2 regions of the Vallitalea okinawensis genome follow, and region 1 is predicted to be linked to the other one. Evidence: riboswitches for the same ligand, from Rfam matches in the RefSeq annotation. Region 1 holds a riboswitch; the other holds the start of a gene.
What was found. A riboswitch is a leader RNA that binds a small molecule or an ion and turns the genes downstream of it on or off. The one in region 1 is predicted to bind S-adenosylmethionine.

Region 1 (12,320 bases):
AAAGAATCTATAATAGAATAGACTCTTTTATCTTTTTTATATTTTAGGCTTATTATTTTTTATCCATTTTAAAGCTAGATCAGGGCGTTTCTTTCTTAAAATATCTATAAAATCGTTAAGTACACCTAATTTATTTAAATCTCTTATTAAATAAACATATAATTTAGTTTTTCTCTTTTTAACGGGATCAATAACCTTGATCTCATTATCATTAAGTATTAAGACATGTTTATTTAAACCATCGAAATCTACATAACCTATCTTATCAAACTCCTCAGCAAAATCTATTAATGTCATAGCTAATTTTTTTGAAAGTCCATTCTCTTTAATATAATCTCTAAAATGAATTCCTTCAACATACTCCCTTAACATGAATCTTCCCTTACATTCAAAAACATTAGGAAAGTATTTATTGCCTTCCATTTCCCTAAGTATTTTATACTCTGATATGCATCGTTGTGGGTAAAGATATACCTTTAAAACCTTTCTATCAGGTGTCATATATATAGCCCCCTCTTTTCCACCACCTATTCTTATCAAATCCCTCGTATTTATTCCAAAAATCTGTTTACTCACAATAACACCGCCTTAACATCCTTAAATAATTACTTAAATGAAAAAATTAGCTTGATGATGATAAATCACCAAGCTTTTATTATGAATGTTTAAATTAATTAATTAGCTACATCCTTCTCTAGCAAATCCAGCAATATGACAATCATTAACGCAAATAGAACAATCATCTACTACACAAGGTTTACATCTTATAGAATAAGTGCAGCATCCTGGGCAAGAATTACAATCGCAATAGAAAAAGCTAAATGTTTGAGAAAAAATATCGCCTTCGTCGTCAATTTTAAAAGTCCAACTATCTAATTGAAGCTCCTGACCACCATCACATGATCTGAACAATTGGAATAACAGTTCAACCTCTCCTGATCCATTATCTGGAACAAAATGAACGTTACTTGAAAATTGGATCATACATTTAGGTTGACATAAGCATGTAGTATCAAGAACAACTGTTCCTAATGCTCTTTCAGTATTAGCTAAACAGGCAATTGTTGTAGGACCACCATCGGACATTGAGAAACCACTACCAGTACCACATTCAAATAAAATTGGTTTAGGTAGAGGGTGACCTGGTCGTCTACAGCGAACACAATCTCTACAATCTCGGCCTCTATCACTGTCATAGTCTCTTTCCATTTCTTTATAATCTGACATGATTTCACCATCCTTATAAAATATTGGGGACTTAAGCTTTGTCCTAATATATACTATTCTCTAGTGGCTATTTATGTGACATGCCTAATGATTAATTTTAATATAATATACTAATACCTTTAAACTGAATAAATTCCATATTCAATCTCAAAAGCTAAGTACTATTTATATCAAAAATAAATCGAGGTGGAGCTATGAAAAAAATAGGTCATAAAGATCAGGTAGAACATGAAGATCGTTTAGCAATTAACAAGTTAACAAAAGTAAATTCAAATGAATTAGCAAAAGTAAATAATAATATGTTACATGATCAACAGAATTCAAACCCTCTAGTTAAAAGAGGGTCTAAAGAAGAGACTGTATCTCAAGGTGAGAAAGGTCCTAAAGGGGATACCGGACCACAAGGTGAGAAAGGTCCTAAAGGCGACATGGGGCCACAAGGTGATAGAGGTCCTAAAGGCGATGTGGGACTACAAGGTGATAGAGGTCCTAAAGGCGATATGGGGTCACAAGGTGATAGAGGTCCTAAAGGCGATGTGGGACTACAAGGTGATAGAGGTCCTAAAGGTGATCTGGGACCTAAAGGTGAAAAGGGTGATTCCGGTGAATTTATAGGCAAAGGGAGTTTAATGGCTTGGGAAAAATTTATAAACCATTTGCTAACTTTAAATATTGTAACTGTTGATTTTTGTACTACTACTCAAAAACCTTGCTACATAAATAATCCTTTAAGTCCCATTGAAAATTTTATGATTGAGATTGGTGACTTTATCATACCTATCTGGCAATTGATTGGTATAAAACTTACAGTTCGAGCAGATGAAATTACTGATGATGAGTTACTAAATGGGCTTATTATATTACCACAATACTCTTTTAGTGAATGTGAGTATTTTTTTAGACAGAGGCTTCAACAGCTACAAGCAAATGAAATCATTATTAATATCAACACCTTAGGTGATCAATATTACTTTAATATTAATAAAGTAATGATTGTAGGAATAGGTATTGGTATTATATTGGTTAAACCACTAGATTTAACAACTGACCATGACTATTTCGCACTTTCCATAAGTAAAATAGCTAGTATCGAAAAATATAAAGAAAAAAGAGGGTTGACATCAGAGATGTAACGTGGTAAAGTATTATAAATAATTCAACAATTTAAAATATTCTTATCAAGAGTGGTGGAGGGACTGGCCCTTTGAAGCCCAGCAACCGGCGTTAAGCATCGGTGCTAAATCCTGCAGATATTAAATCTGAGAGATAAGTCAAGAGAATGTATTCTCCTCTAGATCTCTCTAGAGGAGTTTTATTTTATAAGGAGGTTATCATATGAAAAAAGAATTGAAATTTGATACATTACAAGTCCATGCTGGTCAAAATCCTGATCCAACAACAGGTTCTCGTGCAGTTCCTCTTTATCAAACTACAGCTTATGTATTTGATAACTCTGAACATGCAAGCAAATTATTTGCTTTAGAAGAAGCTGGTAACATCTATACAAGAATCATGAATCCAACTACAGCTGTTCTTGAAGAAAGAGTCGCTGCTTTAGAAGGTGGAAAGGCTGCTTTAGCCGTATCATCAGGGTCTTCAGCTGTTACCTATGCAATACTTGCTATCTGCCAACATGGTGATCATATTGTTGCTGCAAACACATTATATGGTGGTACATATAATCTATTTGCTAATACCCTACCACGTTTTGGTATTACAACGGAATTTGTTGATCCAGCTGACCCCAAAAACTTTGCTAATGCAATAACATCACAAACAAAAGCCATTTTTATTGAATCCATCGGTAACCCCAATGCTAATGTGGTGGATATTGATAAGATTGCTCAAGTAGCTCAAGAACATCATTTACCTTTAATAGTTGATAATACCTTTGCTACCCCTTATTTATTGCGTCCGCTGGAACACGGAGCTAATATTGTTGTTCATTCTGCAACAAAATTTATGGGAGGACATGGTACTTCTATTGGTGGTGTTATCGTTGATGGTGGTAATTTTGATTGGGGTAAAGACAAAAAATTCCCTCTACTATCAGAGCCAGAACCCGGTTATCATGGCCTAGTCTTTAGCGATATTGTTCCTGAGTTGGCCTTTATAACCAGAGCTAGAGTAACCTTATTAAGAGATACTGGTGCAGCTATTAGCCCATTTAATGCATTCCTTATACTACAAGGTCTGGAGACTTTATCTCTTAGGATGGAAAAACATATTAACAACGCAAAAGCCATTGCAGAATTTTTAGACACACACACTAAAATTGAAAGCGTTCATTATCCTAACTTACCAAACAGTCCTTTTAAGGATCTAGCAGAACGCTATTTTCCAAAAGGAGCTGGTGCAGTATTTACCTTCAATATTAAAGGTACTAAAGAGGATTGTACCAAGTTTATTGATAACGTACAGCTTTTCTCACACTTAGCTAATGTTGGGGATGCTAAGTCCTTAATCATTCATCCTGCTTCTACAACCCATCAGCAATTATCTGAGGAGCAACAAAGAAGTTCTGGAATAACCCCATCATTGATTCGGACTTCTATTGGTATTGAAGATGTTGATGATCTAATAGCTGATCTTAATCAGGCATTAGAGAGTATTTAAAACTACACAGCAAAATTGGGTTACTTGCCAAGTAACCCAATTTTACTGTACTTCTATCTTCTTAGTGATTACGATTAAATCCCAAAAATTTAATAGATCATCCTTAAAAATAAGAACATCCTTTTTATCGACTTTTTGAATCTCAAAATTCAGTTGAATAGGCTGACCTAATTTTTTATCAGGTGATGCTAAAAAAACAGTGTCAACACGAAAATCAATAGGTAAATTAAATTTCAGATTTTTTAATTTATGAATTGCATTTTTTTTCTCTGTCCAGTTATTTGAATTATTATATAAATTAATAAGGGAAATGGAAAGAAAGCCTCTTCCCTCTTTAATAATTAACCACACTTTATTTTCTAATGCAGCTACACTATAGTTGAAGTTCTCAAAGCATCCATAATTATCCTTTAAACGATAATAGATTTTTGTTACATCACTCACATTCTCTTCAAAAAGAACGTCCTTGTATCGTATTTGAAAATCAAAATAAGCTCTTATTTCCTCTAAAAGATCCTTTTTAATACGATGCAGAAGATAATATCCACCATTAGAGAATATGGTAGCTAGTAGTAATTTATAACTGTTTATCTCATGTGGTATGCTATGTAACTTAGGTATTTGGCAATCAATAATAACAGGCTTATAATGACTAAAGTACTTTCCCTCTAGAATAATATTCTTTAGTTGATAATATGTACAGTAAGGTTGGCGAACTTTTAAAATAAGAGCAGCCTGCTCTGTTATATCATAATTCTTGATAGGCCAATAGTAATCTCTATAAATAAATAATTCCTTGTTCAACTTACTAATTTCCTTGACTAAGTCAAATTGCGAACGAAAATCTTCATAATTCATACCTTCAACACCTAATACCACACCGTTGATGTATTCGACTAAGGATACAACATACCTTTTAAATGTTCCTTTAAGCCATGTAAGCTTATGCTCTAAACTATTAATTATTTCGTCTAGCGCATCTTTATGTTGATGCTTTTTATCTAATATACTCCAATGACGCCGTTCTTCATAGTGGGCCTCCCATTTATCTTTTAATGGTAAATAGAGAAGATGGTTGATACCGCTTTCTTTATTTTTTGATTTTTCAAAAAATTTATATGTTGTAAGAAAATAATAATTAATATGCAATTGCTTAAAGTGAGTAATAACTTCTTCGTTGATTGCATCTACCATAGCTATACGCGTTGAATGGTGAGATTCATAAGTAAAATCTATAGACAAGGAGTACTGATGCACCTTTTTATATCCTTGATAGAGTATTACATCAATACCATAACCTCCTATTTGCCACTCACTATACTCTAGATCATATTGCAGCTTCATGGATTCCCTATCTCTTTCAATGTCTTGGTGTAATGTTTCTACATCTAAAAGGTTGGTCCACTTCATTATCTGTATCTCGAGTTTAATGGTATGATTATACTGATCAGCACCTTCTAAATCAATTGTAAGCTTAACCTGATCTCCCATCATATATTGGCTTTTATCGGGTACTACATTCCTAATAAGCAACCTCATCCCCCTTTCTTAAAAAGCCAAGTTGAATTTTTATAGGGCTTATTATAATCATACGATGGTACAAGTTTTAATATTTATACAAATTTAGAAAAAGAAGAACTCTTATGAGTCCCTCTTATTCTTCATCGTCTTTCTTCTTATTAAGATGTATTTTTTTTCGGTTCTTTTTCCATATTGGTATGATGAATGCTGCAAGTATACCTAAAATAATAATAAACGGAATGGCTCCAACTGTTAATAATAGTAATCCTTCTGCCAGGCTCTTTAAAGCCTCAATGGAGCCTTGGAAGGTTTTAGAGATTTTATCACCTAAACTAGGGTTGAAAACGACCTCTGTTACTTCTTGAACTTCATGTAAACTTATATAAAGTGTTGTATAATCAATAAGATTATCCCAACGTTTTAATTGGCTAGTCATTGAGTCAATTTCATAGGTAACTTCGGCAAGTTCCTTTTCTAACTTAATAATCGCTTCAAGATCATCTGCCTCATCTAATATGGCTAGTAATCTTTCTTGTTGCACTTCTTTTGTATGCAAGCGTGATTCCATATCGTAATATTCCAAGGTCACATCTTCTGCTTCTTCTCGCTTATTCGTTATGACTCCAATATCCCCAAGGCGTTCAACAAATACATCTTCTTTTCCCTTAGGTATACGTACTTTATAATAAGCTGAACGATAACCGTATTGATTATTTATACTTCCGCCTTCAATCTCTGAGTGCTCGATATAACCGTCTAGATGCTTTACCTGCTCCTCAATAAATTGAGTACTTCTTTCATAGTCTAATGTTTCAATATCATAATATCTTGTTATAATCAGCTTTGGTTCATCACCAAGGGACTTCTCAGTATTTTCTTCTTGCCCATCTGAATTATCAGATGTTGCACTTTCTTCTTTTGGCTCTTCTTTAGCCTCTTCTTGGGATGTATATCCTGTCGCCTCACCAAAGGTTAGTTTAACCTCATCACTTTTTTGAGCAGTTGTTGCTCCTCTATCATAGGCTGCTTCATTTGCAACTGAATCTTGTGATTCCTTAGATGAACACCCTGATACAACCATCAACAACATCACAACTAAAACAAATAAACTTATTATCTTTTTCAATTTGCTTCCCCCTTTGCAAAAAACTTATGTTAATTTTTTTCTTAACTATTAGACGTAAAAAAACTTCAGTTGGTTCCATTAATATGTATATTAAACATTATATCTCATAATCCTTATTAATAATATGGAAAAAAAGAATCCCTGATAGAAATTGCTTTCTATAGGGATTCCAATCTTATATAGTTGTTTTAATTCCAAAGTAAGTTATAATTCCACTAGCAGCGATCTCTCTTTGCTACGATAACAAATTGGAATGGGTAGAATTTTTCTAAATAGAATTTGTGTTTTTTATAACGGCACCATTTGTCATCTAAATCTACACATTTCTCAATATCAAAGTAACCTGCTACAGTAAAAATAGATAAGTCAGTATCTTTGATTCTTTCGTTCTCTTTAAATAATCTTCGATGAGGTGGTCTTAATGGACGTGGGCAGATACATTCGTTATGACCGTGCCATCTTAATTCTTCTTCGTCAACTTCTTCATCAAATTCCTCTTCAAATTCTTCTTCCAATTCTTCCTTAACCTCTTCGTATCCTTCAAATTCACTCATTGATAAAATCCTCCTTTTTATTAATCGACCCTCATTAAGGGTTGTTTAGTATATACTATTCATCAGAAGGACAATCTGTGCTATCCTCTAAGCCAATTTTAGTAATTGAAAATGGGACTGTCATATTGTAATAATAGTCGACCCCCTCAACATTGACTATCTCCTCTATATCCGCTAAAGCTGTTATATTAATAACTTTTTTTCCATCAACAGTTGTTTCATTTATTTGGATTGCATCCATATTAATAGTTGGATTCTTAAATACCGTTTCACTGATACCTAGATCTGATATTTCTTTTTTGAATTTATTGATGAAGGTTTGTTCGATTTTTTTGTATAACTTTCGATTTACTATTTGCTTCTTACTGTTGTATTTATCGAGGTCATAGTAAGCTACTTTTTTTATCTTGCGAAATTTCTCAGAGGTATCTTCTTTATTAACTCTGTGGCATATTAGCTTATCGGATTTTACTTTCTTTAAAACACTTAGAAATTTCTCTTCTTCAATATTCATTCTCCCATCCTTTCAACTTGAACTCCTACTATATACTATTGAATTATAGATTATATTGCCACAAGTTTAAGGTAAAACAAGAGTGACCTCGTCACGTTTGCTAGCAACTTGTTTCGGCTGGAAAGTTTCCTTGACGTTAATGAAGACGCCTTTATGAGCAAGAAAAAAACGTATGACAAAATTCTACTTTGTCATACGTCCTATTAATTTCCTATACACCTGAATAAGCGCTAAATCCTCCATCTACAGGAACCGTAATCCCTGTTACAAAACCAGAAGCTTTATCATCGATGAGCCACATCAATGTTCCAAACAATTCTTCTGGTTTACCTAAGCGATCCATAGGTGTTTGGCTTAATATCTTTTCACAACGAGGTGTTGGTTGATCATTCTCATCAAGCAGTAAACGGTAATTTTGTTGTGTTAAGAAGAAACCTGGAGCAATGGCATTAACGCGTATGCCTACTTTAGACATATGAACAGCCAGCCATTGTGTAAAGTTGGAAACAGCTGCTTTAGCACCACTATATGCCGGAATACGTGTTAATGGTGAGAATGCATTCATTGAAGAAACATTTAGAATAGCTGTTCCTTCTTTGTTCACCATCTTCTTTGAAAATACTTGTGATGGTATGAGGGTTCCAATAAAATTTAGATTAAAGACAAATTGGATGCCTTCTTCATCTAGATCAAAGAAAGTCTTGATATCGCTGTTTGGATTCATTATATCTTCTACTTCCAAATAATCTTTTGAAGTCGTGCCTTTAGGATGGTTGCCACCTGCACCATTAATAAGAATATCGCAATCCCCTAATTTTTCCGCAACTTCTCTTTCTGCTGCTTCTACACTTTCCTTTACTAGTACATTACATTCTACTCCAATTGCTGTACCACCAGCTTCATTAATTTCTTTGGCAACTACTTCAGCTGCTTCTTTTTTTAAGTCTAATATGGCTACTTTAATACCATGACGACCTAATTCTTTAGCAAAAGCACCGCATAAGACACCACCGCCACCTGTTACAACTGCTACCTTATCTTTTAAATCTGCCATTTGATTTACCCCCTTTTATTTGATTTATCAATTGCTTCCCATAATCCCTTTAAATAGGTTGCTCCTAAAGCTCTATCATATAGTCCATAGCCTGGACGACCTGTTTCTCCCCAAATCATTCGACCATGATCTGGACGAATAGGCCCGTCAAACCCTACATCATGATATGCTTTCATTATTTCATAAACATCTAATGAACCATATTCTGAAGGATGAGCTGATTCTTCAAATGACTGTTCACCAGTAATTTTTACATTACGGATATGTCCAAAATGAATTCTACCTTTTGAACCAAAATAACGTATGATCTCTGGAATATCATTGAATCCAGCAACGCCCAATGATCCAGAACACAATGTTAAACCGTTATTAGGACTATCCACTAAATTGACAAAACGCTCTAGATTCTCTTTATTCGTAATAATACGTGGCAAACCAAAAATTGACCATGGTGGATCATCAGGATGTATAGCCATCTTGATGCCGACTTCATCTGCTACTGCAATTACCTTCTCAAGGAAATAACGAAGGTTATTCCATAAATCTTCTTCTGTTATCGCTTGATAACTCTCTAATAAAGCCTTTAACCCTTCTTTGGTATAGCTGGTATCCCACCCAGGTAACTCAAGATCACCACTAAGAGGATTCATCTTTTCCACAGTCTCATCTTTATAGATAAGAGCATTAGAACCGTCTTCAAGAACATATTCTAACTCTGATCGTGTCCAGTCAAAAACAGGCATAAAGTTATAACAAACTACCTCAACGCCAGCTTCTGCAAGTCGTCTTAATGTGATGCAATAATTTTCTATATATGTCTCTCTACTTGGTAATCCTAATTTTATATCTTCATGAACAGGAACACTTTCAATAACTTCTAAAGTTAATCCTTTGGCTTCAATCTTATCCTTTAACGCCATGATCTTTTCCATCGGCCATGCTTCACCAACAGGTATATCATATATTGCAGAGACAATTCCTTTCATGCCCGGTATTTGACGAATGTGATCCAATGTAACAGGATCATTATCCCCGTACCATCTAAATGTCATCTTCATGGTTATTCCTCCTCTTATAATTATCCCATATTATTCGGGTTTAATATTAAAATACGCTAGAGCGTTATTATAACTGATGTTTCTAATCATATTCCCTAATAACTTCATGTCCTTAGGAAATTCCCCTTGATCAACCCATCCCCCAATCAAGTTACATAAGATTCTTCTAAAATATTCATGTCTTGTATAGGATAAGAAACTTCTGGAGTCAGTAAGCATACCAACAAAACGGCTAAGAAGTCCTAAATTAGCTAAAGCTGTCATCTGCCTGATCATGCCATCCTTTTGATCATTAAACCACCAACCAGATCCGAACTGTATTTTACCTGGGACACCTTCCCCTTGATAGCAACCTATTAAGCTACCAATGACTTCATTATCTCTTGGATTAAGGGGGTAGAGTATGGTTTTAGGTAGTTGACCATCATACTCAAGAACATCTAATAACTTAGCTAAAGGCTCCGCAATAAGCTGGTCACCGATAGTGTCAAACCCTGTATCAGGTCCTAGAATATTGAACTTACGGCTATTATTATTTCTTTGACAGCCAATATGTAATTGCATAGCCCAGCCTCGTTTAGCATATTCTTTTCCACAGAATGTCAAGATTTTAGTTTTATATTTTTCTACTTCTTTTTTGGTAAGTTCAGAACCGTTTAATGCCTTTTTCAAAATGAGATCCACTTCCACGTCTGTTCCTTCACAGAATGTTGGTGGTTCTAAAGCATGGTCTGACAGACGACACCCTATTTCATGGAAATAGTCGATACGCTCTTCCATTGCTTTTAATAAATCTGTTAATCCATTAATCTGCACATCAGCTACTGCAGCAAGTTTCTCTATCCAAGCTTTGAAACCATCTTTTTCGATGTTAATACCCTTATCTGGTCTGAAGGTGGGAAGGACTTTTGTACTAAAGTTTGCATCATCTCTGATTATTTTATGATATTCTAAGGTATCTGTGGGATCATCGGTGGTGCAGATAACTTTTACAAGGGATTTTTCAATCAATTGTCTCGCTGTAAAGTTTCCATCATTTAGCAAAGCATTGCATTGTTCCCATATAGCGTCTGCTGTCTTACTACTCAAAGGTGTATCAATACCAAAATAGCGCTGTAATTCTAAATGAGTCCAATGGTATAATGGATTACCAATACAGTTTTCTATTGTTTCTGCCCACTTCATAAATTTCTCTTTATCTGAGGCATCACCTGTTATGTATTTCTCTTCTACACCGTTGCTTCTCATGGCTCTCCACTTATAATGGTCACCACCTAACCAGACCTCTGTTATGTTTTTATAGCTTTTGTTATGAGCTATTTCTCCAGGACTTAAATGGCAATGATAATCATAAATTGGCATTTCCTTGGCGTACTCATGAAAAAGTTCTCTTGCTGTTTCAGACTCTAGTAGGAAATTCTCATCCATAAATTGTTTCATACTGCATCCTCCTTTGCACACGTGTACATCTTTATTGTAATATTAGGAATGATTTCTACCATTCCCTCTTATTTAACGTAACTTTATATTCTATTATATTGCTTAACGGAGCCTCTATCAATTAATTTTGTTCGAATATACTTTATTTCTTTTCCAACCTCTTCTCCCTTGACTAAAACCATTAAGCGATTTGCTCCTATTTTACTGACTTCTTCAACAGGTCGCTGAATAGCTGTTAATGGCGGAAAAGAATACTCTCCAATCTTGCTATCTTCGAAACTAATGATTGAAAAGTGTTCTGGTACTTTCATACCAGCTTCATAGATAGCTTTAATAGCGCCTAAAGCCATATCATCATTTGAACAAAAAATAGCTGTAGGTTTCTCCTTTAAATCTAATAGGGTTTTCATTCCATCGTAACCACTGTTTGCACTGAAATCTCCTTGAATCATATAACAGTCTTCAGGTTTCATTTGATGACTTCTGAATGATTGATAATAACCTTCTAATCTCTCAGTTGCCATAGCAAATTTTTCTCTACCTTTGATGATCGCTATGTGCTGATGTCCTTTAGCAAACAATGCATTAATCGCCATTTCAACACCAATTCGATCATCTGATAAATAACAACTGATATCACCAAAATCAATCGCTCGATTAAGTACAACCACTGGAATCTCTTGATCGATCACCGCTTGAATAAAATCATCATCAGCTTTACTTTGACTCATAACTATGATACCATCAAAGTTTTTCTTACTTATTTGATTGATAGGACATTCATCTATCCCTTTAACCACCAAGTTATACTCTGAATCAATTTGACCACTAATTCCTTTAACAACTTCATGAAAAAAGTGAGCAGATGTTCCAATATTTAGAGTAGAGAAAAATAATCCTATATTATACGATTTGGCTAACTTAAGACTTTTAGCATTATAATTGGGGGTATAATTATGTTCTTCTGCTATCTCTTTAATGCGTTTCTTTGTTTCATCATTAATTAATGGACTATCATTAAGCGCTCTAGAAACTGTTGCATGGGACACATTCGCTAGCTTCGCAATGTCCTTTATGGTTATACTCAACTTCTTCACCTACCGTATTTATGGTACATAGCATTTAAATTTGCTTCATTACAATTGCATTATAGCACGCTTTGCACACGTTTACAATAATCTTTTTCTGGAATTTAGGTTAAAAAAATGAC
Region 2 (12,320 bases), on a different contig from region 1:
AACTTTAATTCTTGGTATATACTTATTTGCTTTGTATTTCTTTACAGATAGAAATAAGGTTATTTTAACCTATGCTCTATTTACCATTATGGTATCTATCATTTTAGCTTTTTGTGGTTTGAGTGTAACCAAAGGAATTCATGATATATCCGTTGAACTGTTTTTATTTTTAAAAAACATCTCATATTTACTAGCTATTATTTTCTATATTATGTTTGTAAAACGTGCACTTAAAGATGAGGGGATATACATCAGACAAGGGATATATAAGTTAGCTATAATTATACTCATTTTAAGCTCAGTAGTCATATTATTTTTACATGGGAATCAGTATAATACCTTTATACGAGGTATCGATTACTTGGTATATACCATATTGTTTTATATTTTTGTCAAGAGTTTTCCGTTATGGTTTTCACCTCATGTAGAATCCAAGTTTTTATTAATTAGCACCTATGTTTCAGCAGTAAGCGCTATAATCATATTAGATAATGACTATTTGATAACAACGTCAAGTCTAGTATTATTTGGATTAGCCATTGGAATACTCATACAGACATTGTATTTTGCTTTCCAATTTTATAAGAAATTTAAAGAAGCCAACATGGTTTTAGTAGAAAATCAGCGTATGCTCAATGAGGTTCAAAAATTTAATGAGATTCTGGATAAAAAGATTACTGAACGAACGCGAGTATTAGAAGACTTAGTTAAAAAAGATCCATTAACTGAGCTCTATAATCATCTACATATTTTTAATATCATCGATGAGATTGTTAGTCAGCATGACCATTATGATTCTATACACATCTTTATGGGGGATCTTGATAATTTCAAGAAAATTAATGATCAATATGGACACTTAGCAGGAGATTCAGTTTTATTAAGGATTAGTGATATCATGCGTAATCACATGATTAGTGATAAGAAGCGATTAACTTTTGGACGATATGGCGGTGAAGAATTCATTGGTATTGCAGTTAACATGTCTTCTAATGAATTTTATAAGGAAGTGGATAGTATTAGACAAGAGTTAGCTGAAATTATTTTTGAAGACATGGATGGTAATGATTTCAAAGTAACCATGAGTGGTGGCATATCCATCTATAAAGATCAGACAACAGAAGTACTTATAAAAGAGGCAGATGTTCAGTTGTATAAAGCTAAGAAATTAGGAAAAAATAAAATATGTTATGAGGCGATATAGTCGACAATATAGAAATATGAAGCGGCTATGTCGCTTTTTTTGGATTTTTCTACTAGCAGAAAGAGTGATACTATGCATAAATTGAGAAGAAAACAGATCATCTTGTTTTATATGATGACCATATTTTTTTGGTTTTCCTTATACGCTTACACATCAGAATTAACACCTTATGCTGAATCTTTAGGTGCGACACATCGAATGGCTGGTATGATTACTGGAGCATTCGGTATAACACAGATTCTTTTAAGGTTACCCCAAGGGATCATTACTGATCGTATCAATAAAAGAAAGATATTTATAAATTTCGGACTATTAGTAGGAGTATTAAGTGCTCTTATTCCATTTTTTTATCCTAATGTATACACACTTTTAATAGGGCGTTTATTGGCAGGAATTACTGGTTCTACATGGGTAGCTTATACGGTTTTGTTTACAAGTTATTATGATGCTCATGAATCACCTAAAGCCATGGGAATTCTCAATGGATTTAACTATTTAGGACGTATGTCTGCAATGCTCTTAGGTGGAATCATAGCATTCTCATTTGGTACACCTTATTTATTTATCTTAAGTTCTGTAGGTGCACTAATTGGACTCATATTCAGTTTTTTCATTAAAGATAACGATGAACTATCACCTGATCCCATCAATGTAAAGGAGATTAGAGAAATTAGTAAAGATAAATTACTCATCTTCTATTCATTGCTTGCAGTTATTTCTCAGTTTATTTCATTTGCAACGGTTTATGGATTCACACCAATTATCGCTACAACTAATTTCGCCGCAAACAGCCTGCAACTTGGGATATTAGCCTTCTTAGCTATACTGCCAGCAGCACTTATCAGTCCTTTTTCTGGAACTCTATTGATCAAGTGGTTCGGAGAAAGGAATACACTAATTATTGGTTTTTTCATTAGTGCGATCACTTGCTTTATCATCCCTTTAGTACCAAATTTGGGTATGCTCTATTTGGTGCAGTTCATTGCAGGAGCTGGTAAAGGGATGGTATTTCCACTTCTGATGGGTTTAAGTATTAAACATTTTCCTGACGATAAACGCGCTACAGCTATGGGATTGTATCAGGCTGCCTATAGTGCAGGTATTGTTTTTGGTCCTATGGTTCTAGGGTTTGTAAGTGATAGTTATGGACTTTTTACAGGTTTCGTTGTTACAGGAATCATTGGATTTATTGCTGTAATCATGGTATTATTAAGTCATAAACAACTTGGGGTTAAGAAGACCACATAAAAGTACTTTTTGAGGAGGAATACACATTGAAAATAGCAATTTTAGATGCAAAAACCTTAGGAAATGACCTTGATTTAACCATATATGAGCAATTGGGAGAAGTTAAAATTTATGATTTTACTCGTCCAGAACAAGTTTTAGATCGCATTACAGGTATGGATGTTATTATTACAAATAAAGTTGTGTTAGGTGAAGAAAATTTATCCAAAGCACCTACTATTAAATTGATTTGCGTAACAGCTACTGGAACCAATAATATTGATTCTACTTATTGTAAAGCAAATAAAATTGGTGTTGCTAATGTGGCGGGTTACTCAACGGATAGTGTTGCTCAGCATACATTCGCATTGCTCTTTTACTTATTAGAACATCTTCCTTATTATGATCAATATGTAAAGTCAGGCAAATATGTTGATGATGAAATCTTTACCCATTTTGATAAAAAGTTTTGGCAAGTTAAAGATAAGACTTGGGGAATTATTGGACTAGGTGCCATAGGCCGTAGAGTTGCAGAAATCGCTAAGCTATTTGGTGCAAATATCATTTATTATTCAACATCTGGTCAAAATAACAATGATCAATATAAACGTGTTGAGCTAGAAGAACTTTTAGCTGAGTCAGATATTATATCAATCCATTCACCATTAAACGATAAAACAAAGAATTTAATTACTTATACTGAGCTTGATAGAATGAAGAGAAACGCTATACTTCTAAATTTGGGCCGAGGAACTATTGTCAACGAAGCTGATCTTGTTAAAGCCCTTAATGAAGACTTGATTGCTGCAGCGGGATTAGATGTTCTTGAACATGAACCCATTAATGCGGATAACCCACTTCTTATGGTAAAAGACAGTAATAAGTTATTTGTTACACCTCATATAGCATGGGCTAGTCTAGAAGCAAGACAAACTGTGGTAAGAGAAGTATATGAAAACATCGTAGCTTTCACAAAAGGTGAAATTCGTAATAGAGTGGAGTTATAGTATGCAATACAAAAATGACATCATAGAAGCAACCTTTTTAGAACGACCTAACCGTTTTATAGCGCATGTTCTGATTGATGGGAAAGAAGAAGTAGTACATGTTAAAAATACTGGACGATGTCGTGAAATTCTTGTAGAAGGCGTTAAAGTATATTTAGAACAAGCAAGCAATCCTAATCGTAAAACAAAATACTCATTGATTAGTGCTTATAAAGGAGAGCGACTCATAAATATTGATTCACAGATTCCTAACGCAATCATTGAAAATGCTGTTAAAGATAATAAAATTAAAGGAATTGATCAAACAACCTTTGTTAAACGAGAAGTAACCTATGGTAAATCCCGATTTGACCTATACTATGAAACAGAAAAAAGTAAAGGGTTTATCGAAGTTAAAGGTGCTACACTAGAGATTGATGGTATGATAACATTCCCCGATGCACCAACTGAGAGAGGAACCAAGCATGTTCTAGAAATGATTGATGCTGTCAAGGCAGGCTATGAAGGTTCAATCATCTTTCTCGTTCAAATGAAAGATGTGGACTACTTCACACCTAATAAAAAAATGGACCCAGATTTTTCAAAAGCTTTAAAACGTGCTCATAAAGCCGGTGTCCGCATTCTAGCCTATGATTGCATAGTAACCAAAGATTCCATAGAGTTCAATGAAGAAGTACCAGTAGTTTTTAAATAAGTTATCCAAGTCATTATATGACTTATAAAAAAGGTAGTGCTCCAAAATGGGGGACTACCTTTTATGCTAAACTCTATAAGTAATATATATGAATAGCGTTACAGAAAGGATGGATGGAGTTCTATGGAGCAACGAGCCATGGAGGGCGAGTCTGGCTGTCTAAGACATGGACGTCTTTCCAACCAGCGCAATAGTACTCCATTCATCCTTGACTCTATTATGAAGCTCCTAATTAACAGGTACTACCGCCCCTTCATATTTCTCAAGAATAAACTCTTTTACACTCTCAGAAGTCAAAGCATCAGATAATGCCTGTAAATCTTCACGGTCATCTTCACCATTACGAATGGTTAAGATGTTCACATAAGGAGATTCCTCGCCTTCTATAATTATGGCATCCTCAATAGGAACAAGGTCAGCTTGTAAAGCGAAGTTTGTATTAATAACAGCTCCATCTACATCATCTAAAGTCCTAGGTAATAAAGCGGCATCTACTTCTTCAAAAGTTATGTTTTTAGGGTTATCAACAATATTAAGTACTGTAGCACGACTGTTAGCAGGATCATCTAAAGAAATTACCCCATTGTTGTGAAGTAAAGCCAGTGCCCTTGCTTCGTTTGATGGATCATTAGGTACTGCAATTGTTGCACCTTTTGGTATGTCCTCAAGAGAAGAGAAATTCTTGCTGTATAAACCCATTGGTTCAATATGGACCTTAGTTAATGCATTAATCTCATAACCAAAATCAGCTATTTGAGCTTCAAGGTAAGGGAAATGTTGAAAGAAGTTAGCATCCACTTCTTTATCAGCTAATGCACGATTAGGGATATTATAGTCTTCAACAACAACTATTTCCAAGTCAATACCTTCTTTACTTAGGTCTTCTTTAATGAATTCTAAGATTTCAGCGTGGGGTACAGAAGTTGCAGCTACCTTCAATGTATTATCATCTTTTCCACAACCAGCTAAAACACTAATGGCTAAAGTTAAAATTAATCCTAATAGTAAACCTTTTTTTCTCATATCTATATCCTCCATTTTCTTTATCTTTTATTTAGTTTTGAAGCGATTCTATTACCTGCCCATTGTATAAACTGAACAAGAAAAATAATGAGTATAACAGTAACTATCATGAGTGTACTGTCATAGCGCTGATAACCATATTGGATTGCGACCTTTCCTAATCCTCCACCACCAAGTAATCCAGCCATGGCACTATAGCCAACAAGATAAACCATGGTTAGAGTAATCCCTGAAACGATGGAAGGAATAGATTCAGGAAGTAATACCTTATAAATAATCTCCCATGTAGTAGATCCCATGGATTGGGCAGCCTCAATAATACCATGATCAATTTCTTTCATTGCGTTCTCAATAACCCTTGCAACAAAGGGGGCAGCAGCAATGGATAAAGGTACAATGGTTGCTGTAGTACCTATGGATGTTCCAACAATGAATCGGGTAAAAGGAATCAGTGCTACCATCAATATAGCAAAAGGGAAAGAGCGCCCTATGTTTACGATGGTACTCAGAACTTTATTGAAAAGGGGTAATGGTTTGATACCTTTACCATCAGTGATAACTAATAATGTACCTAAAGGTAATCCAATTAAAGAAGCTATCAAAGTTGAAAGAAAAACCATGTAGATAGTGTTCCATATCTCAATAGGGAGTATCTGTAGCATCTGTTGGATCTTTTCTATACTCATGATGTTATCACCTCGTATTCTACACCTTTTTCTTTAAGATAGTTTAATGCTTTTCCTTGATCAGTTTCTTTACCTATTAGTTCAATAATCATATTGCCTACAACCATGTTTTGAAGATGATCAATACCACCTAAAAGAATATTGGCATGAACATTAAAGTGTTTAATCATATAAGACAGGATTGGTTCTGCTGTCATTTGTCTCTTATAATTCAGTCGAATAAGCAAATTATTATTGTTAGAATTTACAAAATTTTCTGGAATCTCATGTGTTACATGATGTACAAAGCTTTTTGTGGTTGGATGCTTTGGATGTGTGAAGACTGTGGAAGTTTCACCTTCTTCAATAACTTTCCCTTGCTCCATAACCGCTACCTTGTTGCAAATCTGTTTAATAACATCCATTTCATGAGTGATGATAATGATGGTAAGACCTAACTCATGATTAATTTTTTTTAATAAGTTGAGGATTGCTCGGGTAGTTTTAGGGTCTAATGCTGAGGTAGCTTCATCACATAATAGTATCTCAGGTTGATTGGCTAAAGCTCTAGCAATTCCGACCCTTTGTTTTTGTCCACCACTTAATTGTGAAGGGTAGGCATGCTTCTTATCACTGAGTTCCACGAGTTCTAATAATCTGTCTATGTGTTGCTGACGCTCTGTTTTTGGAATCTTAGCAATTTCCATGGGGTAAGCTATGTTATCTGCCACAGTACGCATACTCAACAAATTAAAATGTTGAAAAATCATACCAACGCGCTTGCGTAATTCTCGGAGTTGAGTTATCGAGTAGTTGAGTATATTATCATCATTAATGATTATTTCACCAGAAGTAGGTTCTTCCAATCGATTAATGCATCTCACCAATGTGGATTTACCAGCACCACTTAATCCTATAATGCCATAGATGTCACCAGATTCAATATGTAAGTTGACATCTGAAAGTGCTCTTACTGTATGCTGGGTATTATTAAATTCTTTGCTTATATTTTTGATACGTATCAATAGTTCAAGCCTCCTTACTAAAGTCAAACCAAAAAAAGTGATTTATGCACTAAAAAAACTCTTTCGAAACGAAAGAGTTTGATAGGCATATCATCTCTCTCATCTCTCTGCATGATTGCAGCTGGATTTAGCACCTTTGCCATTAAGGCCGGTTGCTGGGTATCATAGGGCCAGTCCCTCCACCTCTCTTGATGAGATATTAAATTTTTAATATCAATTATATAATTGATTTGGTTGATATGAAGTATAGCATCATTTAATTATAATTGTCAAGCATTTTTTCTTTTTCTTTGATGAAGTCGTATAATTTCAATGAAGAAAAAGACACCACCAATAGCAGATGTAATATAGACTGTGAATAAGCGCCAATAGAAGGTTAAAGCAGCTAAAATGATCTCTGAATCAACAATTTTTGAGAACAAGTAAACATAGCCACCTTCAGCAAATCCAGACCCGCCAGGAGTGACGCCAAAATACATAATGAAAGTAGCCACAGCTTGATTCGCCATAATTTCTAAAGCGGGTATATCCAAGCCCAAATCACTAGACATGATCACGGAGAACGCATAAAGTGCAAAATAATAAAAGATAGTTGAAATAAAACTTAAAAGTATATAGCGTGGTAAACCTCCGAAAAATTCACGAAAAGTAGAAGCAAAGCTATCGACTTGTTTCGTAATGGATTTATAGGATTTATAAAATGTATTAGATGATATGATTTTCTTGCTATATAGCCATTTATAGAGTTTATAAATCAGTGATTTGATTTTTTCTTTATGTTTAAGTACTTTAAAGAGTAAGACAATAAATAAAATATAGCCGATTAAAACTAAAGGGAAAAATAAGGCTGCCTTTTTTACAGATTCATCACCACTGACGCCAGTTAAAACAATATAGAGCGCAAAAGGAATTAGCATCATATTAAAAGAAGATGCCAAAAAAGATTTAAGTGAAGTGACAGCAGCAGCTTTGCCAATGGAAAGGCCTTGTTTATTCAAGAAGTAAATCATAGCAAATGCACCGCCTATTGTAAAGGGAGTGATATTGCATATAAAAAAATTAATAAAGGTTAGGATGAGTACATAAGGAAAAACGATATTTTCCTTTAAAGTCCTTAATATAAAATATAAACGAAAGCCATCGATAACAACATAAGCAAATAAAAGAATTAGCATTTGAGCTAAAGCATTTTTTGAGAAAATATGTAGCTCACTAAAGGTTATATCATTAAATTGGTGGAGTAGAAATTGTAATGAAAAGATGGATATGGTAACAAAAAGTAGAGTAAATCCTAGGTAACGTAATAATGACTTTCTTGTAAAATGCTTATTTTGATTCTTCATCATACCATCCTCGTTTTTTAATCTAAACTATAGAGTCTATTTTTATTTTTTACCATTATATCATTTTAATACAAGTGAATCAATTTTAAGAACCTTAAAATTTCATTAGAAAATTTTAATTTTGGGTCCCTTTTTTATTATGTTTTTGCGGATATTATATTGTATTTCGACAAAAAACTACTTTAGGAGGACACAAAATGTTAAAAAGATTAGTATCAATTGTATTAGTTCTAGCATTAATTTTTTCAAATGGTTTAGTTTCTGTAGCTAGCGAAAACGAGGGTGAATCAGAAGTGGTTCAAAACCAAGAGGAAGTACAAACAGAAGAGAATAATGTAGAAGAAGATGAAGATGTTGAAGATGAAAACAATGAAGACGAAGAAGTAGTAGAAGAAGAGGACGACGAAGAAGACGACGAAGAAGACAAAGAAGACGACGAAGAAGATGAAGATGAAGATGAAGACGATGAAGATGAAGACGAAGAAGACGAAGACGATTTAGATGAAGATCATAAATATAATAAAAAAGATCGTTATAAAAAATACGAAGAATGGAAGAAAATAAAAAAGGAAATAAAAGAAGAAGAACAAGAAATTAATAAACTAAAAAAAGAGCTGAAAGAGCTTTATAAAGGTATTAAGAAAATTGGAGATACTGATATAGAAGAGCAACTAAAGGAAGACTTAGAAGTTATTTTAGAGCGATTTTCTGAATTAAAAGATGAAATGCATACATTGTTAGCTGAGAGAAAAGAGATTATTAGATCAAAATACACTGATAAAGAATTGGAAGAGATTAAGGAAAGTGAAAATAAGATAAAAGATGAAAAATCAAATGTAAAAGTATTATCTATTGATAGTATTTTATCTGATTCTGTTGAATTTAAATTTGATACACCCCCTGTAATTATTGAAGGAAGAACATTAGTTCCAGTAAGAGCAATAACAGAAGGATATGGTGCTAAAGTTGAGTGGAAAGCAGAGACTAAAGAAGCAATTATCTTAAAAGGTGAGATAGAAATAATTCTACCACTTGACTCAAATAAAGTTTTGGTTAATGGTGATGAAGTTATTTTAGATACGCAATCAGATCTTATGAATGATAGAATTTATGTACCACTTCGATTTATTCTTGAAACATTTGGTTTAGATATTGAGTGGGATGGAGAGACAGAAACCATTGAGGTAAATGAATTGTAAGATAAGAAACAATATATATTAGATTAGGCTTTTAGATAGTATGTCATATGCTATTTAAAAGTCTTTTTTTAGTGAAGGAAAGTACTGCGTTTTGCTCGCAAGGAACCATACTTACCTGCACATACTTGAAATGTGATGTAGGTCACTTTGTTTGAATATAAACTAAGAATTATAAATTTTATATTGATTATATTAGAATATTATAATATAATTAAATAAGTTACATTAGCATATTCTAATATAATTAACTATATAATGAAAAGGGGATGATTACTTAAAAGATTATTCTAGAAATAAGTATATAGTGAAAAAGAAGAGGAGGCGTTAGGATGTTTTATTGGCTGGATCAACTTATTGAATATTTAGTTGAGAATGTTTTTGGTTTATCAATGGATACACAATTAGGCTCAAGTATTCATTTTTTCTTTTATGATACGATAAAAATAATTATATTGTTATCCATCATGATTTTTATAATCTCTTACATACGAAGTTTCTTTCCACCAGAGCGAACCAAAAAAATACTGGAGAAATTTAGTGGTATTAAAGCAAATATTATGGCATCTCTATTAGGGATTGTAACTCCATTTTGTTCATGTTCGTCAGTACCTATTTTCATTGGCTTTGTTGAAGCTGGAATTCCACTGGGAGTAACTTTTTCATTTTTAATAACTTCTCCCATTGTTAATGAAGCAGCCTTTGCCGTGTTGTTAGCTGCATTTGGCTGGAAAATTGCACTAATCTACGTTATGACAGGTGTTTTAATTGGTGTCATCAGTGGTGCTATTATTGGTAAGTTAAAGATGGAGAAGGAGGTAGAAGAATATGTCTATCAAATGAAAACTGCTGAGGTGAATATTATAGATCCGAGTACTCAAGAGAGGATTATCTTTGCTTTAGATAATGTGAGGGATATCGTTAAACGTGTATGGTTGTATTTATTAATAGGAATCGGGATTGGGGCTGCTATACATGGATATTTCCCTGATGAAGGTTTTCTAGCTCAATATGCTGGACCTGAAAATCCATTTGCTGTGTTTGTAGCAGTTATTTTAGGCATACCCTTATATTCTAATGCTATTGGAACCATACCAATAGCTGAAGCATTAATAGGTAAGGGAGTTGGTATAGGAACTGCCCTTGCATTTATGATGGCAGTTACAGCGTTATCTTTACCCGAAATGATTCTATTGAGAAAGGTAATAAAACCAAAATTAATTGCAACCTTTGTTGTGATAACTGGAATAGGAATTATTTTGGTAGGATATCTATTTAATTTACTTGTTCCAATCATTAGGTAGTTAATAAAACAAATAGGAGGATATGATATGGTTATTAAGGTATTAGGTAGTGGATGCAGTGCATGCAAGAAACTTGAAGCAAATGTAAAAGAAGCTGTAAATGAATTAGACTTAAATGTAAGAATTGAAAAGGTAGAAGACATAAAAGATATTGTGGCATATGGTGTCATGAAAACTCCTGCTTTAGTCGTAGATGAGCAGGTCAAAGTTATGGGAAGAATTCCGAAAGTAAAAGAGATAAAAAAATACTTAAGTAATTAGTTATGAGGTTGTAGATGAAAAGGAGCTCTGCTGATGGAAGCAGAGCTCTTTGATATTTACTTATTCTTCATCATATTCATCAAGGAGTATATCCATTTCATCTTTTAGTTCAGTTAGGTCTCCATCTTCATCAGCTTGATATGGGGGACAGAAGGGAGTTCTAACTTTATAAGGTCGCATCATCTCATTATCTTCATGATCAAGAATATGACAATGCCATACATAACCAGGACCAAAGCTTGGGTCAAATGGGAATAAGTTTTTACCTGGTTTAGCATCTTTAGGTTTCACATCTTGTGGTGTAAACCGAAGTAAAATCCTTGTGACTTGACCTGGATTAGCGCGAATGGTATCTTTCCAGCCTCTCTCGTTGAGATCAGGAGCAATTGGTTCACCTTCTAAGAATGGTTCCACAGGTAAACTACGTGTTGGGTGATCAAGAGGAGGCTCACCATTGAGTTCAGTCCACGCTTCTTTATACCTTGTTGAATCAATAGTCTGACGATTTAATATCTGGAACATGATTAAATGAACATGGATAGGGTGTGTATCATTGGTTAGATTAACGAGAATCCATTCCACAGTAGAACCAACCAGTGGTAATTCAGAGATTGGAGCACCCCATTTTTGTCCATTAAGGGTTATGATAACTGGACCACCTGGACCTTCTGTCTCATTGAGGGTTAAAATCACTCTAGGTACATCTGGTGTTAACTTTGGTATTTTATTGAGTCTACATGGAAGTGGTCGAGGTGAAACAGAGCGTGATTTCACTACTGTAAACTGCATAATTTGTCCAGTGGTTTCTGGGTCAACAGGGTCACCATCAGGGAAAGGTGCGTTTGCATCATTAGTTAAAATAAGCTTAGTTCCTGGACATAATTCAGAAAAGTCAATAAGCACATCAGCTCTTTCACCAGGAGCAATTAATAGCTCTTCCAACTCAACTGGATGTGGGAGGAAGCCACCATCAGTACCGATCTGAATCATAGATTGTCCATTGGATAGTTTCAAGTTATAGAATCTTGCATTTGAACCATTAAGAAATCTAAATCTGTATTCTCTACGCTTAACATCTAAGTTAGGCCATACTCGTCCATTAACCATGATGCTATCTCCAAAGAATTCAGGAATCCAATAAGGATGTATATCTGGGTTAACACCAACACTTGGAAACTCTAAGGAACCATTTTTATTAAAAGTACGGTCTTGAATAACAATTGGTACTTCGTATTCACCGCGTGGAAGGAATTTTTCAATCCTATTATTTGGATCTCTTAGTAAATAAAATCCAGCCAAACCTGCATAAACTGTTAACCTTGTTGTTCCAAGGGCATGATCATGGTACCAAAGAGTAGTAGGTTCCTGTTC

Region 2: another riboswitch for S-adenosylmethionine. It lies ahead of C1Y58_RS03440 (methionine ABC transporter ATP-binding protein); the one in region 1 lies ahead of C1Y58_RS15745 (O-acetylhomoserine aminocarboxypropyltransferase/cysteine synthase family protein).

The regions. Positions count from the first base shown of each region.
Region 1 covers NZ_PQDH01000005.1:288,946-301,265, forward strand. The annotation lists gene C1Y58_RS15730 (serine/threonine protein kinase) at 37-576, opposite strand; gene C1Y58_RS15735 (DUF4489 domain-containing protein) at 679-1,227, opposite strand; gene C1Y58_RS15740 (collagen-like domain-containing protein) at 1,422-2,360, shown strand; SAM riboswitch class I at 2,400-2,500, shown strand; gene C1Y58_RS15745 (O-acetylhomoserine aminocarboxypropyltransferase/cysteine synthase family protein) at 2,563-3,843, shown strand; gene C1Y58_RS15750 (glycoside hydrolase family 66 protein) at 3,886-5,376, opposite strand; gene C1Y58_RS15755 (DUF4349 domain-containing protein) at 5,498-6,490, opposite strand; gene C1Y58_RS15760 (hypothetical protein) at 6,706-7,044, opposite strand; gene C1Y58_RS15765 (hypothetical protein) at 7,100-7,558, opposite strand; gene C1Y58_RS15770 (SDR family oxidoreductase) at 7,770-8,612, opposite strand; gene uxuA (mannonate dehydratase) at 8,618-9,670, opposite strand; gene uxaC (glucuronate isomerase) at 9,701-11,110, opposite strand; gene C1Y58_RS15785 (LacI family DNA-binding transcriptional regulator) at 11,194-12,198, opposite strand.
Region 2 covers NZ_PQDH01000001.1:729,107-741,426, reverse strand. The annotation lists gene C1Y58_RS03470 (diguanylate cyclase) at 1-1,204, shown strand, start outside; gene C1Y58_RS03465 (MFS transporter) at 1,277-2,452, shown strand; gene C1Y58_RS03460 (D-2-hydroxyacid dehydrogenase) at 2,479-3,438, shown strand; gene sfsA (DNA/RNA nuclease SfsA) at 3,440-4,132, shown strand; gene C1Y58_RS03450 (MetQ/NlpA family ABC transporter substrate-binding protein) at 4,361-5,155, opposite strand; gene C1Y58_RS03445 (methionine ABC transporter permease) at 5,176-5,841, opposite strand; gene C1Y58_RS03440 (methionine ABC transporter ATP-binding protein) at 5,838-6,845, opposite strand; SAM riboswitch class I at 6,942-7,043, opposite strand; gene C1Y58_RS03435 (lysylphosphatidylglycerol synthase transmembrane domain-containing protein) at 7,115-8,188, opposite strand; gene C1Y58_RS26680 (stalk domain-containing protein) at 8,386-9,387, shown strand; gene C1Y58_RS03420 (permease) at 9,717-10,688, shown strand; gene C1Y58_RS03415 (thioredoxin family protein) at 10,716-10,949, shown strand; gene C1Y58_RS03410 (multicopper oxidase family protein) at 11,010-12,320, opposite strand, start outside.